Streptacidiphilus rugosus AM-16: one gene and its partner. The protein of the gene in region 1 binds, or shares a complex with, the protein of each later gene. Links are inferred from orthologs where the notes say so. Each region holds a gene or a part of one and is shown in the gene's direction. Other genes may lie near its edges.

Region 1 (7,563 bases):
AGGCGGTCGTCCTTCAGGCCGTCGACGGTGGCGAGCAGCCTGGCCGTCGCCTCGGCCAGAACGGGAATGTCAGTGGCGGGTGCGATGCTCAATCTATGTCCCCTGTCCTGCGCGTCGGCCCGGTCGTCCGGGCCTTTCGGGCCCGAGCGGGCCCGGTCGTGTCCCGGAGCACTTCCCCGTCGTTCCCACGGGTGGAGCACCTCACGCGCTAGCGTGTCATCCATTCGGGCGAACACCATCGATTGCCTCAAAAATCGAACACGTGCTCCCATTACCCTTGAACGGTTCTCCGTACCACTCGGTACTTCTCGCTTTTGAAGGGCGCAGTAGCGTGGCAGACCGCCTCATCGTCCGCGGTGCTCGCGAGCACAACCTCAAGAACGTCTCGCTCGACCTGCCGCGCGACTCGCTCATCGTCTTCACGGGCCTGTCCGGCTCCGGCAAGTCCTCGCTGGCCTTCGACACCATCTTCGCCGAGGGGCAGCGACGCTACGTCGAGTCGCTGTCCTCCTACGCCCGGCAGTTCCTCGGGCAGATGGACAAGCCCGACGTCGACTTCATCGAGGGGCTCTCGCCGGCCGTCTCGATCGACCAGAAGTCCACCTCGCGCAACCCGCGCTCGACGGTGGGCACGATCACCGAGGTCTACGACTACCTCCGGCTCCTCTTCGCCCGCATCGGCCACCCGCACTGCCCCGAATGCGGCCGCCCGATCGCCAGGCAGTCGCCGCAGCAGATCGTCGACAAGGTGCTGGAGCTGCCCGAGGGCACCCGCTTCCAGCTGCTCAGCCCGCTGGTCAAGGGCCGCAAGGGCGAGTTCGTCGACCTCTTCGCCGATCTGCAGACCAAGGGCTTCGCCCGGGCCAGGGTCGACGGCGAGACCGTCCAGCTGACCGAGCCGCCGGTGCTCAAGAAGCAGGAGAAGCACACCATCGAGGTGGTCGTCGACCGCCTCACGGTCAAGAAGAGCGCCCAGCGCCGCCTCACCGACTCCGTGGAGACGGCGCTCGTCCTCTCCGGCGGCACGGTCGTGCTCGACTTCGTCGACCTCCCCGAGGACGACCCCGAGCGCGAGCGGATGTACTCCGAACACCTCTACTGCACCTACGACGACCTCTCCTTCGAGGAGCTCGAGCCGCGCTCCTTCTCCTTCAACTCGCCCTTCGGCGCCTGCCCGGAGTGCACCGGCATCGGCACCCGGATGGAGGTCGACCCGGAGCTGATCGTCCCCGACGAGGAGAAGTCGCTCGACGAGGGCGCGCTGCACCCGTGGTCGCACGGCCACATCAAGGACTACCACCTGCGGCTGATCAAGGCGCTCGGCAAGGAGCTCGGCTTCCGCACGGACATCCCGTGGGCGGGGCTGCCGATGCGCGCCAAGAAGGCGCTGCTCTACGGCCACAAGACCGAGATCGAGGTCACCTTCACCAACCGCTACGGCCGCGAGCGCTCCTACACCACGGGCTTCGAGGGCGCGGTGCCGTTCGTGCAGCGGCGGCACGCCGACGCCGAGAGCGACAGCGCCCGCGAGCGCTTCGAGGGCTACATGCGCGAGACGGCCTGCCCGTCCTGCCACGGCGCGCGGCTCAAGCCGGTCGTGCTGGCGGTGCGGATGGCAGGCCGGTCCATCGCCGAGATCGCCGGGATGTCGATCAGCGACTGCGCCGAGTTCCTCGGTTCGCTGGAGCTGACCGAGCGTGAGAAGACGATCGCCGAGCGGGTGTTGAAGGAGGTCAACGAGCGGCTGAAGTTCCTGGTCGACGTCGGCCTCGACTACCTCTCGCTCGACCGCGCGGCCGGCACGCTGTCCGGCGGCGAGGCGCAGCGCATCCGGCTGGCGACGCAGATCGGCTCCGGCCTGGTCGGCGTCCTCTACGTGCTGGACGAGCCCTCCATCGGCCTGCACCAGCGCGACAACCACCGGCTGATCGAGACGCTGGTCCGGCTGCGGGATCTCGGCAACACGCTGATCGTGGTCGAGCACGACGAGGACACCATCCGCACCGCCGACTGGGTGGTCGACATCGGCCCCGGCGCGGGCGAGCACGGCGGCCGGGTCGTCCACTCGGGCTCCCGCGAGGGGCTGCTGGCCAGCAAGGAGTCGCTGACCGGCGCCTACCTGTCCGGTCGCAGGTCGATCGCGCTGCCTGAGGTGCGCCGCCCGATCGACGCCAAGCGGCAGATCACCGTCCACGGCGCCCGCGAGCACAACCTGCGCGACGTCGACGTGAGCTTCCCGCTCGGGGTGTTCACGGCGGTGACGGGCGTCTCGGGCTCGGGCAAGTCCACGCTGGTCAACGACATCCTCTACACGCATCTGGCGCGCGAGCTCAACGGCGCGCGCAGCGTGCCGGGTCGGCACACCAGGGTCACCGGCACGGAGCTGGTCGACAAGGTCGTCCACGTCGACCAGTCGCCGATCGGTCGCACCCCGCGCTCCAACCCGGCCACCTACACGGGCGTCTTCGATCACGTGCGCAAGCTCTTCGCCGAGACCACGGAGGCGAAGATCCGCGGCTACCTGCCCGGTCGCTTCTCCTTCAACGTCAAGGGCGGTCGCTGCGAGAACTGCGCGGGCGACGGCACCATCAAGATCGAGATGAACTTCCTGCCGGACGTCTACGTCCCCTGCGAGGTCTGCCACGGCGCCCGCTACAACCGGGAGACACTCGACGTCCACTACAAGGGCAAGTCCATCGCCGAGGTGCTGGACATGCCCATCGAGGAGGCGCTGAGCTTCTTCGAGGCGGTCCCGGCGATCGCGCGCTACCTGAAGACGCTGTCGGAGGTCGGCCTCGGCTACGTCCGGCTGGGCCAGTCCGCCACGACGCTCTCGGGCGGCGAGGCGCAGCGCGTGAAGCTCGCCTCCGAGCTTCAGAAGCGCAGCAACGGCCGGACGATCTACGTCCTGGACGAGCCGACGACGGGCCTGCACTTCGAGGACATCAGCAAGCTGATCAAGATGCTCACCGGCCTGGTCGACAAGGGCAACTCGGTCATCGTGATCGAGCACAACCTCGACGTGATCAAGACGGCGGACTGGGTCATCGACATGGGCCCCGAGGGCGGCGCCGGCGGCGGCATCGTCGTGGCCGAGGGCACGCCGGAGCAGGTCGCCGCGGTCGGCGAAAGCCACACGGGCAAGTTCCTCCGCGACATCCTGGGCGAGGAGCGGGTCTTCGACGCGGTGCCGAAGCCGCGCAAGGCGCCCGCCGCCAAGAAGACCGCGGCCAAGAAGGTCGCCGCGAAGAAGGCCCCGGCGAAGAAGGCCGCCGCCAAGAGCTAGTCGCAGGAGCACCACCGCCGTGCGAGGCCCCGCTTGTTCGCGGGGCCTCGCACGGCCGTGTGCTGAGAGCTCATCAGGTCGAGCGCCTGCCGCCGGTTCGCCGAGCCCGGGCACGGGTGTCGGGCCGGGTCCCCCGGACGGATGCCCTCAGAGTCTCCGCACAGGAAGGCCACGTAGGGTGGCTGCCGTCGTTTCGAAGATCCGCCACTGTCCGAACCCGATGGAGCCTGCCGTCATGAGCACCGAGATCGCCCCCGCCGTCGAGAGCGCCGGCTGCTGCCGCCGGAGCGTGCTGCGCGGGGCGGCCGCAGCCGGGATCGCCGGGGCCGGAGTGGTCGCGCTCGCGGCCTGCTCGGGCTCGTCCGGCGCCGCCACCGCGAAGGGCCCGGTCACCCTGGGCCCCACCAGCGACGTGCCGGTCGGCGGTGGCAAGCTCTACCGCTCCGAGCGGGTGGTCGTCACCCAGCCGACCGCCGGGACGTACAAGGCGTTCAGCGCCGTCTGCACCCACGCCGGCTGCGTGGTCGACGGAATCGCCAACGGCGTGATCAGCTGCCCGTGCCACGGAAGCCAGTTCAAGGTGGCCGACGGCTCCGTCGCCCAGGGCCCGGCACAGTCCGCGCTGCCCGCCATCCCGGTCGCGGTGCAGAACGGCAAGCTCGTCGCCACGATCAGCTGACGTCGGTACGCCTCGGACGGCCGGGGTGCGCGGAGCCTCGCTCCGCGCACCCCGGCCGTCCTTTCTCCCGTCGGCTCAGCCGGTGACCTCGCCGACCGTGCCGGCCGCCACGGTCCGGCCGCCCTCGCGGACGGCGAAGCCGAGACCGGCCTCCAGCGGCACCGCCTGGCCGAGCGAGACGGTCACCTCGACCGTGTCGCCGGGCATCGCCAGCGGCACGCCCTCGCTCAACTGCACGTCGCCCACCACGTCGCCGGTCCGCAGGTAGAACTGCGGGCGGTAGCCGCTGGTGATCGGCGTGCGGCGACCGCCGTCCGCCGCGGAGAGCAGGTGCAGCCGCGCCGTGAAGGCGCTGTGCACGGAGGCGCTGCCCGCCGCGGCGACCACCTGCCCGCGCCGCACCTGACCGCGCTGAACACCGCGCAGCAGCAGCGCGACGTTGTCGCCCGCCTCGGCGCTCTCCATGGTCCGGCCGAAGGTCTCCACCCCCGTGACCACGGAGCTGATCTCCGACCCGAAGCCGAGCACGTCGATCCGGTCGCCCAGGCGCACCACGCCGCGCTCGACCGCGCCGGTGACGACCGTGCCGCGACCGGTGATGGTCAGCACGTTCTCGACGGGCATCAGGAACGGTGCGTCGGTGTAGCGGACCGGCGTCGGCACGTGGACGTCCACCGCGTCCAGCAGCTCCAGCAGCGCGGCCGACCAGACCGGGTCGCCCTCCAGCGCCCGCAGCCCGGACACCCGCACGACCGGCAGCTCCGCGCCGTCGTACCCGTGCGCGGTCAGCAGCTCGCGGACCTCCAGCTCGACCAGGTCGAGCAGCTCCGGGTCCCCGGCGTCGGCCTTGTTGAGCGCCACCACGACGTGCTCGACGCCGACCTGGCGGGCCAGCAGCACGTGCTCCGCGGTCTGCGGCATCACGCCGTCGTGGGCGGAGACGACCAGGATCGCCCCGTCCAGCTGGGCCGCGCCCGTGATCATGTTCTTCACGAAGTCGGCGTGGCCCGGCATGTCGACGTGCGCGTAGTGGCGGGTGGCCGTCTCGTACTCGACGTGCGCGATGTTGATGGTGATGCCGCGGGCGGCCTCCTCCGGCGCCCGGTCGATCCGGTCGAACGGCACGTACGCGCCGCCGCCGCGCTCGGCCAGCACCTTGGTGATGGCCGCGGTCAGGGTGGTCTTGCCGTGGTCGACGTGGCCCATGGTGCCGATGTTCAGGTGCGGCTTGGTCCGCACGAAGGCCTGCTTGGCCATGACTGCTTCTTTTCCGGGAGTCGTGAAGGACGGAACGGGACCTCGTTGACGGGCCGACCTTCCCCGTCCGAGGTCCCGGGGGAGCGCCCGGGGAAGGTCAGCTTCGCGCGCCGTCGAAAGCGGCTGCGCAGGCGGCTGCGAGGACCGCGACTGCCGGAGTGTGGGCAGTGGCCATCGCGCCCGCGACTGCGGGGAACTGGGCGATGGCGTACCGGAACATGCGGATCATCCTGCCGGGCCCGAGCCGCGCGCCGCCAGCGGTTTTCTCGCCTGGGGCGGCTGTTGGGCCCGGCGTAGTCTGAGAGGAGGGGCAGGAGAGCAGGCAAGGAGGAACACCATGCTTGGCGACCTGATAGGCGAAGAGCAGGGCCAGATCACGGCCCAGAGGGTCCTCCCGTCCGAGCACGGGCTGCCGCCGTCCGTCGAGAGCACGTTCCAGGCCTCGGGACGACTGCTCGGGGTGACGATCACCGATCTCGGCACCTACGTCGGCACGCTGCGTCCCGACGGCACGCTGTACGGAACGGGGACCGGCATCATCATGAGTCCCGACGGCGCCACGGCCAGTTGGCAGGGCACCGGCGTCGGCGTCTTCGCCGAAGGCGGCGCCATCTCCTGGCGCGGTTCCATCGTCTACCTGAGCGACTCGCCCGCCTTCGCCGCCCTGCGCGGGGTCGCGGGCGCGTTCGAGTGGGAGACGGACCAGTCGGGGAAGGCCGGCGGAAAGATCTGGTCCTGGCGCTGAGCCGGTGAACGGAGGCCGGGCGCGATGACCCCGGTAACGAGGGCCGCGGCGACGGCCGGGGACGCGGTGATCGACGTCTCCGGGCTGCGGATGCGGTACGGGCCCTTCGAGGCCGTACGGGGCGTCGATCTGCGGGTGCGACGCGGCGAGGTGTTCGCCTTTCTCGGGCCGAACGGCGCGGGGAAGACCACGACCGTGGAGATCCTGGAGGGCTACCGTCGGCGCACCGCGGGAGAGGTGACGGTCCTCGGGGAGGACCCGGCCCGCGCCGGGCCGGCCTGGCGGGGACGGATCGGGGTGGTGCTGCAGGAGTCCCAGCCCGAGCGCGACCTCACGGTGGCCGAGTGCCTGCGGCTGTACGCCGGGTACTACCCGGCGCCGCGCCCGGTCGGGGAGACGCTGGAGCTCGTCGGGCTCACCGAGCAGGCGGAATCCGTCGCGACACGACTCTCCGGTGGCCAACGCCGCCGTCTGGACGTCGCGTTGTCGCTGATCGGCGATCCCGAGCTGCTCTTCCTCGACGAGCCCACGACCGGCTTCGACCCCTCGGCCCGGCGCGCCGCCTGGGAGATGATCGCGGGCCTGCGGGCGCTCGGCGTGACCGTCTTCCTGACCACGCACTTCATGGACGAGGCCGAGTACCTGGCCGACCGGGTGACGGTGATCTCCGACGGACTCGTCGTCGCCGAGGGCACGCCCGGCACGATCGGCGGGCGCGAACGCGCGGCCGCGGAGATCCGTTTCACGCTGCCGCCGCGCACCGCGCTCGCCGATCTCCCGGCGGTCGTCCGTGCGGCCCTCGCGGAAGCGGGGCCCGCTGATGGCCAGGGCGGGCGGCTGCTGCTCCGGGCCGACCACCCGCTCGCCGTGCTCGGCCCGCTGATCGGCTGGGCCGAGGAGCGGGGCCACGATCTGCCCGATCTCGAAGTCCGCCGTCCCAGCCTTGAGGACGTCTACCTGGCGCTGACCGGCCCGTCCGTGCCGGCCGCACCGGAGAAGCCCGCCGCGCCCCGCAAGCCCGCCGCGCCGGAGGAGCCCGCCGCGTCCGCGAGAGCCGCCGTGGCCGAGAGGGAGGAGGCGTCGTGACGACCGCGACGCACCGCGCGCCGCCGGGGGACGTGGCCCGGCTCGCCCTGCACCAGTTCCCCTACGACCTGCGGGCGTTCCTGCGCAATCCGCAGTCGCGCTTCTTCACCCTCGCGCTGCCGGTGCTCTTCCTGGTGATCTTCGCGTCGGTCTTCGGCGGCAGCAGCACGGTGAAGGTCGCGGGCGGCACGATCGACACCTCCGTCTACTACGTGCCGGGGATCATCACCCTCGGCATCATCGGCGCGTCCTTCGTGAACCTGGTGATCTCGGTGACCGCCCAGCGCGAGTCCGGGGTGCTCAAACGACGCCGGGCCACCCCCGTCCCGGCCGCCTCGGTCATCGCGGGTCGGGCGCTCACCGCGGTCGTCGTCGCCGTCGTGATCACCCTGGTGCTGCTGGTCATCGGCTGGGCCGCCTACGGCGCGCACATCCCCGCCAGGACCGCCCCGGCGCTGGCCTTCGCGGTGGTGCTCGGGGCGCTGTCGTTCTGCTGCCTCGGCTACGCGC
Region 2 (6,125 bases), 1.1 Mb from region 1 along the record:
GCGCGGCGCTCCGATCTCGTCGCGCCTACGCGCCGGAGGCGCGGATCGGCGGAGCCTCGCGCCCCTGGGACGGTGCACCTGGCCCGCCGTCGCGCAGCGTCCCGATCTGGTCGCGCCCCACGCGCCGGAGGCGCAGATCGGCGGAGCCGCCCGCCTCGGGCAGTGAGCCTGCCCCGCCGACGGGGAGTGCGGCTTCACGCGGGTTATCGCTCGGCGCTCGGGCGTCGCGCGGCGTACCCTGGGACCCCCGGGCCGCCTCGCTGTCCGGGCGTTTCGCGTTGCCTTCTGGCTGAGAGAAGTAGATGAGCCTGACCGGCCTGCTGGACATCGTCGCCTCGGACTCGGCGCTCGCCGAGGCCGGGGAAGCCGCACTCGCCGGGGACCGCCGGCACCTGGATCTGGTCGGACCGCCGGCCGCCCGGCCGTTCGCCGTCGCCGCGCTGGCCCGTGCCCTCGCAGGGAAGGCGAAGGGGAGCCGGGGGAGGCCTGTCCTCGCCGTCACGGCCACCGGCCGCGAGGCCGAGGATCTCGCCGCCGCGCTCGGCTCCCTGCTGCCGCCGGACGCGGTCGCCGAGTTCCCCGCCTGGGAGACGCTGCCGCACGAGCGGCTCTCGCCCCGCTCCGACACCGTCGGCCGCCGGATCGCGGTGCTGCGCAGGATCGCCCACCCCAGCGCCGACGACCCCGCCTCCGGCCCGCTCCAGGTGATCGTCGCCCCGGTGCGCAGCGTGCTGCAGCCGCAGGTCAAGGGGCTCGCCGAGCTCGTGCCCGTCAGCCTGCGGCAGCGTCAGGAGGTGGATCTCGACGATCTCGTCGAGCGGCTGGCCGCCGCCGCGTACCAGCGGGTCGAGCTGGTCGAGAAGCGCGGCGAGTTCGCCGTGCGCGGCGGCATCCTGGACGTCTTCCCGCCCACCGAGGAGCACCCGCTGCGGGTGGAGTTCTGGGGCGACGAGGTCGAGGAGATCCGTTACTTCAAGGTCGCCGACCAGCGCTCGCTGGAGATCGCCCAGCACGGCCTGTGGGCGCCGCCCTGCCGTGAGCTGCTGCTGACGGACGAGGTGCGGGCCCGTGCCGCGGAGCTCGCCGCGGAGCATCCCGAACTCGCCGAGATCCTCGACAAGATCGCCCAGGGCATCGCCGTCGAGGGCATGGAGTCGCTCGCACCGGTCCTGGTCGACGACATGGAACTGCTGATGGACGTGCTGCCGCAGGGCAGCGTCGCCGTCGTCTGCGACCCTGAGCGGGTCCGCACGCGCGCCGCCGACCTGGTGGCGACCAGCGCCGAGTTCCTCCAGGCGTCCTGGGTGGCCGCCGCGTCCGGCGGGAAGGCGCCGCTGGACGTCGGCGCGGCCTCGCTCTGGTCGCTGGCCGACGTCCGCGAGCACGCCGCCGAGATCGGGCTGCCGTGGTGGTCCGTCAGTCCCTTCGCCGCGGACGAGGAGGGCGCGACCGGTCCTGACGTGCTGCACCTGGGCATGCACCCGGTCGAGGCCTACCGCGGCGACACCGCGCGGGCGATCGCCGACTGCAAGGGCCGGCTCGCCGAGGGCTGGCGCGTGGTGCTGGTGACGGAGGGCCAGGGCCCGGCGTCCCGCATCGCGGAGATGCTGGGCGGCGAGGGCATCGGGGCCCGGCTCACCCCGGACCTGACCGCCGCGCCGGACGCCGACGTGATCCATGTGGCCTGCGGCGCGATCGAGCACGGTCTGGTCCACGAGGCGCTCAAGCTCTGCGTGATCACCGAGACCGACCTCTCCGGCCAGAAGTCCTCCACCAAGGACATGCGCCGGATGCCCTCGCGCCGCCGTAACGCGATCGACCCGCTCGCCCTGCGGCAGGGCGACTTCGTCGTCCACGAGGCGCACGGTGTGGGCCGCTACATCGAGATGGTGCAGCGCACCGTCCAGGGCGCGACGCGTGAGTACCTGGTGCTGGAGTACGCGCCCGCCAAGCGGGGCCAGCCGGGCGACCGGCTGTTCGTGCCGACGGACCAGCTGGAGCAGGTCACCAAGTACGTCGGCGGCGAGGCCCCGACCCTGCACCGGCTCGGCGGCGCGGACTGGACCAAGACCAAGGCCCGGGCCAAGAAGGCGGTCAAGGAGATCGCGGCCGACCTGATCAAGCTCTACTCCGCCCGGATGGCCTCGCCCGGCCATGCCTTCGGACCGGACACCCCCTGGCAGCGCGAGCTGGAGGACGCCTTCCCCTACGCGGAGACGCCGGACCAGCTCAGCACCATCGCGGAGGTCAAGGAGGACATGGAGAAGTCGGTCCCGATGGACCGGCTGATCTGCGGTGACGTCGGCTACGGCAAGACCGAGATCGCGGTGCGCGCGGCGTTCAAGGCGGTGCAGGACGGCAAGCAGGTCGCGGTGCTGGTCCCGACGACGCTGCTGGTGCAGCAGCACTTCTCCACCTTCTCCGAGCGCTACGGCAACTTCCCCGTCGTGGTGAAGGCGCTGTCGCGGTTCCAGACCGACAGCGAGGCCAAGGCCGTGCTGGAGGGCCTGCGCGAGGGCGGCGTCGACGTCGTCATCGGCACGCACCGTCTCTTCTCGTCCGAGACCAAGTTCAAGGACCTCGGCCTGGTCATCGTCGACGAGGAGCAGCGCTTCGGCGTCGAGCACAAGGAGCAGCTGAAGAAGCTGCGCGCCAACGTCGACGTGCTGACGATGTCCGCGACGCCGATCCCGCGCACGCTGGAGATGGCGGTCACCGGCATCCGCGAGATGTCCACCATCACCACCCCGCCGGAGGAGCGGCACCCGGTGCTGACCTTCGTCGGCCCCTACGAGGAGAAGCAGATCGCGGCCGCGGTCCGCCGCGAGCTGCTCCGCGAGGGCCAGGTCTTCTACATCCACAACCGGGTGGAGTCGATCGACAAGGCGGCGGCCCGCATCAAGGAGCTGGTCCCCGAGGCCCGGGTCGCGACCGCGCACGGGCAGATGGGGGAGCAGCAGCTGGAGAAGGTCGTCGTCGACTTCTGGGAGAAGGAGTTCGACGTCCTGGTCTCCACCACCATCGTGGAGTCCGGCATCGACATCTCCAACGCCAACACCCTGATCGTGGAGCGCGGCGACACCTTCGGTCTGAGCCAGCTGCACCAGCTGCGCGGGCGTGTGGGCCGCGGCCGCGAGCGGGGCTACGCCTACATGCTCTACCCGCCGGAGCGCCCGCTGACCGAGACCGCCCACGAGCGGCTGGCGACCATCGCGCAGCACACCGAGATGGGCGCGGGCATGTACGTGGCCATGAAGGACCTGGAGATCCGCGGCGCGGGCAACCTGCTGGGAGGCGAGCAGTCCGGGCACATCGCGGGCGTCGGCTTCGACCTCTACATGCGGATGGTCGGCGAGGCGGTGGCGGAGTTCCGCGAGCAGCTGGCCAACGGCGGCGAGGCTCCGGAGGAGGAGCCGCTGGAGGTCAAGATCGAGCTGCCGGTCGACGCGCACGTGCCGCACGACTACGCGCCGGGCGAGCGGCTGCGGCTCCAGGCCTACCGGTCGATCGCGGCGGTGAACTCGGAGGAGGACATCGCGCAGGTGCGGGCGGAGCTGACGGACCGTTACGGCAAGCTTCCCGAGCCGGTGGAGAACCTGCTGCTGGTGGCCGGGCTGCGACTGTTCGCGCGGCGCTGCGGGATCTCCGACATCACACTGCAGGGTCAGTTCATCCGGTTCGGCCCGATCGAGCTGCGGGAGTCGCAGGAGCTGCGCCTCGGCCGGCTCTACCCGCGCAGCCAGGTGAAGGCGGCGACCAGGCTGGCGCTGGTGCCGCGGCCGTCGACGGCGCGCATCGGCGGCAAGCCCGTGGTCGGCCGTGAGCTGCTGACCTGGTGCGCGGAGTTCCTTTCGGTGATGTTCGAGGAGCTGGCCGCCAAGCGCTGAGCGCTCGACGGCGGCTGCTCGGTCCAGGGCGCGAGGCGTGTCGCCTCGCGCCCTTCCGCGTCCTCAGTTCACGTTCCACTGGCCGGTCTGGTCGGCCATGCCGCTGTCCAGGCCGAACTGGATCTGGGTGATCTTCGCGTTGGACGGGACCTGGAAGACGATGAAGCCGAGGCCGCTCCCGCCGGGGGCGATGTTCACGGAGGCGGGGAAGGACTGGCCTGCCTTGGTGTCGCTGATGTCGGCCTCGTATGCCTGCCCCTGGCTGTCGACGACCTTGGCGCCGTTGGAAGGCGAGTCGCTGTAGGCCTTGCTGCCGGTGGCCTTGATCCGGAACTGGACGGCGAAGAAGCGCTTGCCCGCCTCCGGAGTGTTGAACTCGTCGGCTCCGGCCGGGTTGTCGACGATCCTGACCACGGTGACGTCGGCCGTGCTGTCCATGCCCTTGAGCGCGATGGTGTCGCCGACCTTGGCCGACTTGGAGCCGGACGTACTGCCGGAGCCGGAGCCCGAGGAGTGGCCGGAGGCCGCGGTGGTCGGCTTGGCGTCGGTGGAGACCGAGCCGCCGGTGGTGTCCTTGCACGCGGCGGTGCCCGCGATGATCAGCGCCCCCAGGGCGACGGCGAGAACGGTGCGACGCGAGCGGTTGGTGGTGCGCGACATGGCGGTACCCCTTGTGAGTCGATCCACCCGGCGGGCCGCCGGGCTGATGAGTACACAGAACCACGGTGCTGTGAACCGAGTCAACATAAGTCAGAGAAAATCAGATGTTCACACTGTGAACCGACTGGGCTTGAGCGGCTGGGTATGCTCGGGTGCACGCCCGGCCGCCCCCGCGTCCGGGCGGCCGGCACGGGAAGGGGAGCAACCGGATGGCCGAGCACCAGGCCGAAGTCACCGCAGCCGAGATCGCCCGACTGGCGGGGGTGGGCAGAGCCGCCGTCAGCAATTGGCGACGCCGCCACGCCGACTTCCCGAGGCCGGTCGGCGGCACCGAGACCAGCCCTTCCTTCGCTCTGGCCGACGTCGAGACATGGCTGCGCGGCCAGGGGAAGATCGCCGAACTGCCCCTGCGGGAACGCGTCTGGCAGCAGCTCGCGGCCCAGGCCGAAGGGGTCGTCCCCGCCCTGGTCAGGATCGGCAGCGTGCTGCTGGTCGTCCGCGACCATCCGGATCTCTGGCAGGGACTGGCCGGCCGCCCGGAGGCGGAGCTGGTCGAGCTCCTGCCACCGCTCGTCGATCACGCCCTGGACTCGCGACTCGGCCGGGACCGCCCGGTTCACACGCCCACCGGCCGTGAACTGGCGTCCGCACTGCCGCTGGTGCGCGCCGCCGTGGAGCTCGCGGCGGATCTCGGCGCCCGGCAGACCTACGAGTTCCTGCTCGGCCGCCATCTCGACGCCAACCCGCGGCTGTACACACTCACGCCGCCGGGGCTCGCCGAGCTGATGGCGACGCTGGCCGGCCCGGTTGTTCACACCGCAGCGGCCGGGCAGCGCCCGAGCGTGCTCGATCCCGCGGCGGGCACCGGGGCGCTGCTCCGCGCCGAGGCTCTGCCGCCCGCGCACCCGGCCGTGCTCTACGGCGTCGACAGCGATCCCGGGCAGGCCGCCCTGACCGCTCTCCGGCTCGCCCTCGAATCCGAGGCGGCGATCCGCGTCGCGGCCGTCGACAGCCTGCGCTCCGACCCGTTCCCCGAGCTCCGCGCCGACGCGGTGCTCTGCCATCCGCCGTTCAACGAGCGGGACTGGGGCTACGACGAGCTCTCCTACGACGCGCGCTGGGAGTACGGCCTGCCGCCGCGGGTCGAGTCCGAGCTGGCGTGGGTGCAGCACACGCTGGCCCGGCTCCGCGACGGCGGCGGCGCGGTCCTGCTGCTGCCCCCCGCCGTCGCCTCCCGGCGCTCGGGACGGCGCATCCGCGCCGAACTGCTGCGGCGCGGGGCGCTGCGCGCGGTCGTGGCGCTGCCCGCCGGGGTGGCGCCGCCGCAGAGCGTGCCGCTGCACCTGTGGGTGTTGCGCAGGCCGGGCGGGGGCACCGCGGCGATGTCGCCCGGCGGCCCCGAGGTGCTGCTGGTCGACGTCTCCGCGCTCCCCACCGCCGGCGCCGACGGGGCGGAGTGGCAGTCCGTCAGGAACGCGGTCCTGGAGGCCTGGGAGTCCTTCGAGCGGGCCACCGGAGCCGGTGGCACGCCGGTCGCCCGTGGCCGACGCCGGACGACCGGCGGCGTCGACACCGGGA

The links. Proteins that work in one complex are often made in the same cells at the same time.
Region 2: the proteins of uvrA (region 1) and mfd are in contact, whole or in part, in a crystal structure (PDB 4DFC), measured with the Escherichia coli proteins. The link is inferred for Streptacidiphilus rugosus AM-16 from one-to-one orthologs.

Annotation. Positions count from the first base shown.
Region 1 is NZ_JQMJ01000004.1:5,651,936-5,659,498, reverse strand. The notes cover bases 1-3,486. They hold uvrA (excinuclease ABC subunit UvrA), read left to right. Parts: upstream 1-331; coding sequence 332-3,286; downstream 3,287-3,486. Other genes in these bases: BS83_RS34835 (maleylpyruvate isomerase family mycothiol-dependent enzyme), read right to left, coding at 1-92. Also shown: BS83_RS34825 (Rieske (2Fe-2S) protein), read left to right, coding at 3,522-3,965; tuf (elongation factor Tu), read right to left, coding at 4,041-5,222; BS83_RS34815 (hypothetical protein), read left to right, coding at 5,560-5,967; BS83_RS34810 (ABC transporter ATP-binding protein), read left to right, coding at 5,992-7,053; BS83_RS34805 (ABC transporter permease), read left to right, coding at 7,050-7,563. UniProt on the Escherichia coli protein: The UvrABC repair system catalyzes the recognition and processing of DNA lesions. UvrA is an ATPase and a DNA-binding protein. A damage recognition complex composed of 2 UvrA and 2 UvrB subunits scans DNA for abnormalities.
Region 2 is NZ_JQMJ01000004.1:6,721,840-6,727,964, reverse strand. The notes cover bases 1-4,087. They hold mfd (transcription-repair coupling factor), read left to right. Parts: upstream 1-302; coding sequence 303-3,887; downstream 3,888-4,087. Other genes in these bases: BS83_RS39310 (DUF4352 domain-containing protein), read right to left, coding at 3,951-4,087. Outside these bases: more of BS83_RS39310, read right to left, coding at 4,088-4,547; BS83_RS39305 (N-6 DNA methylase), read left to right, coding at 4,757-6,125. UniProt on the Escherichia coli protein: Couples transcription and DNA repair by recognizing RNA polymerase (RNAP) stalled at DNA lesions. Mediates ATP-dependent release of RNAP and its truncated transcript from the DNA, and recruitment of nucleotide excision repair machinery to the damaged site.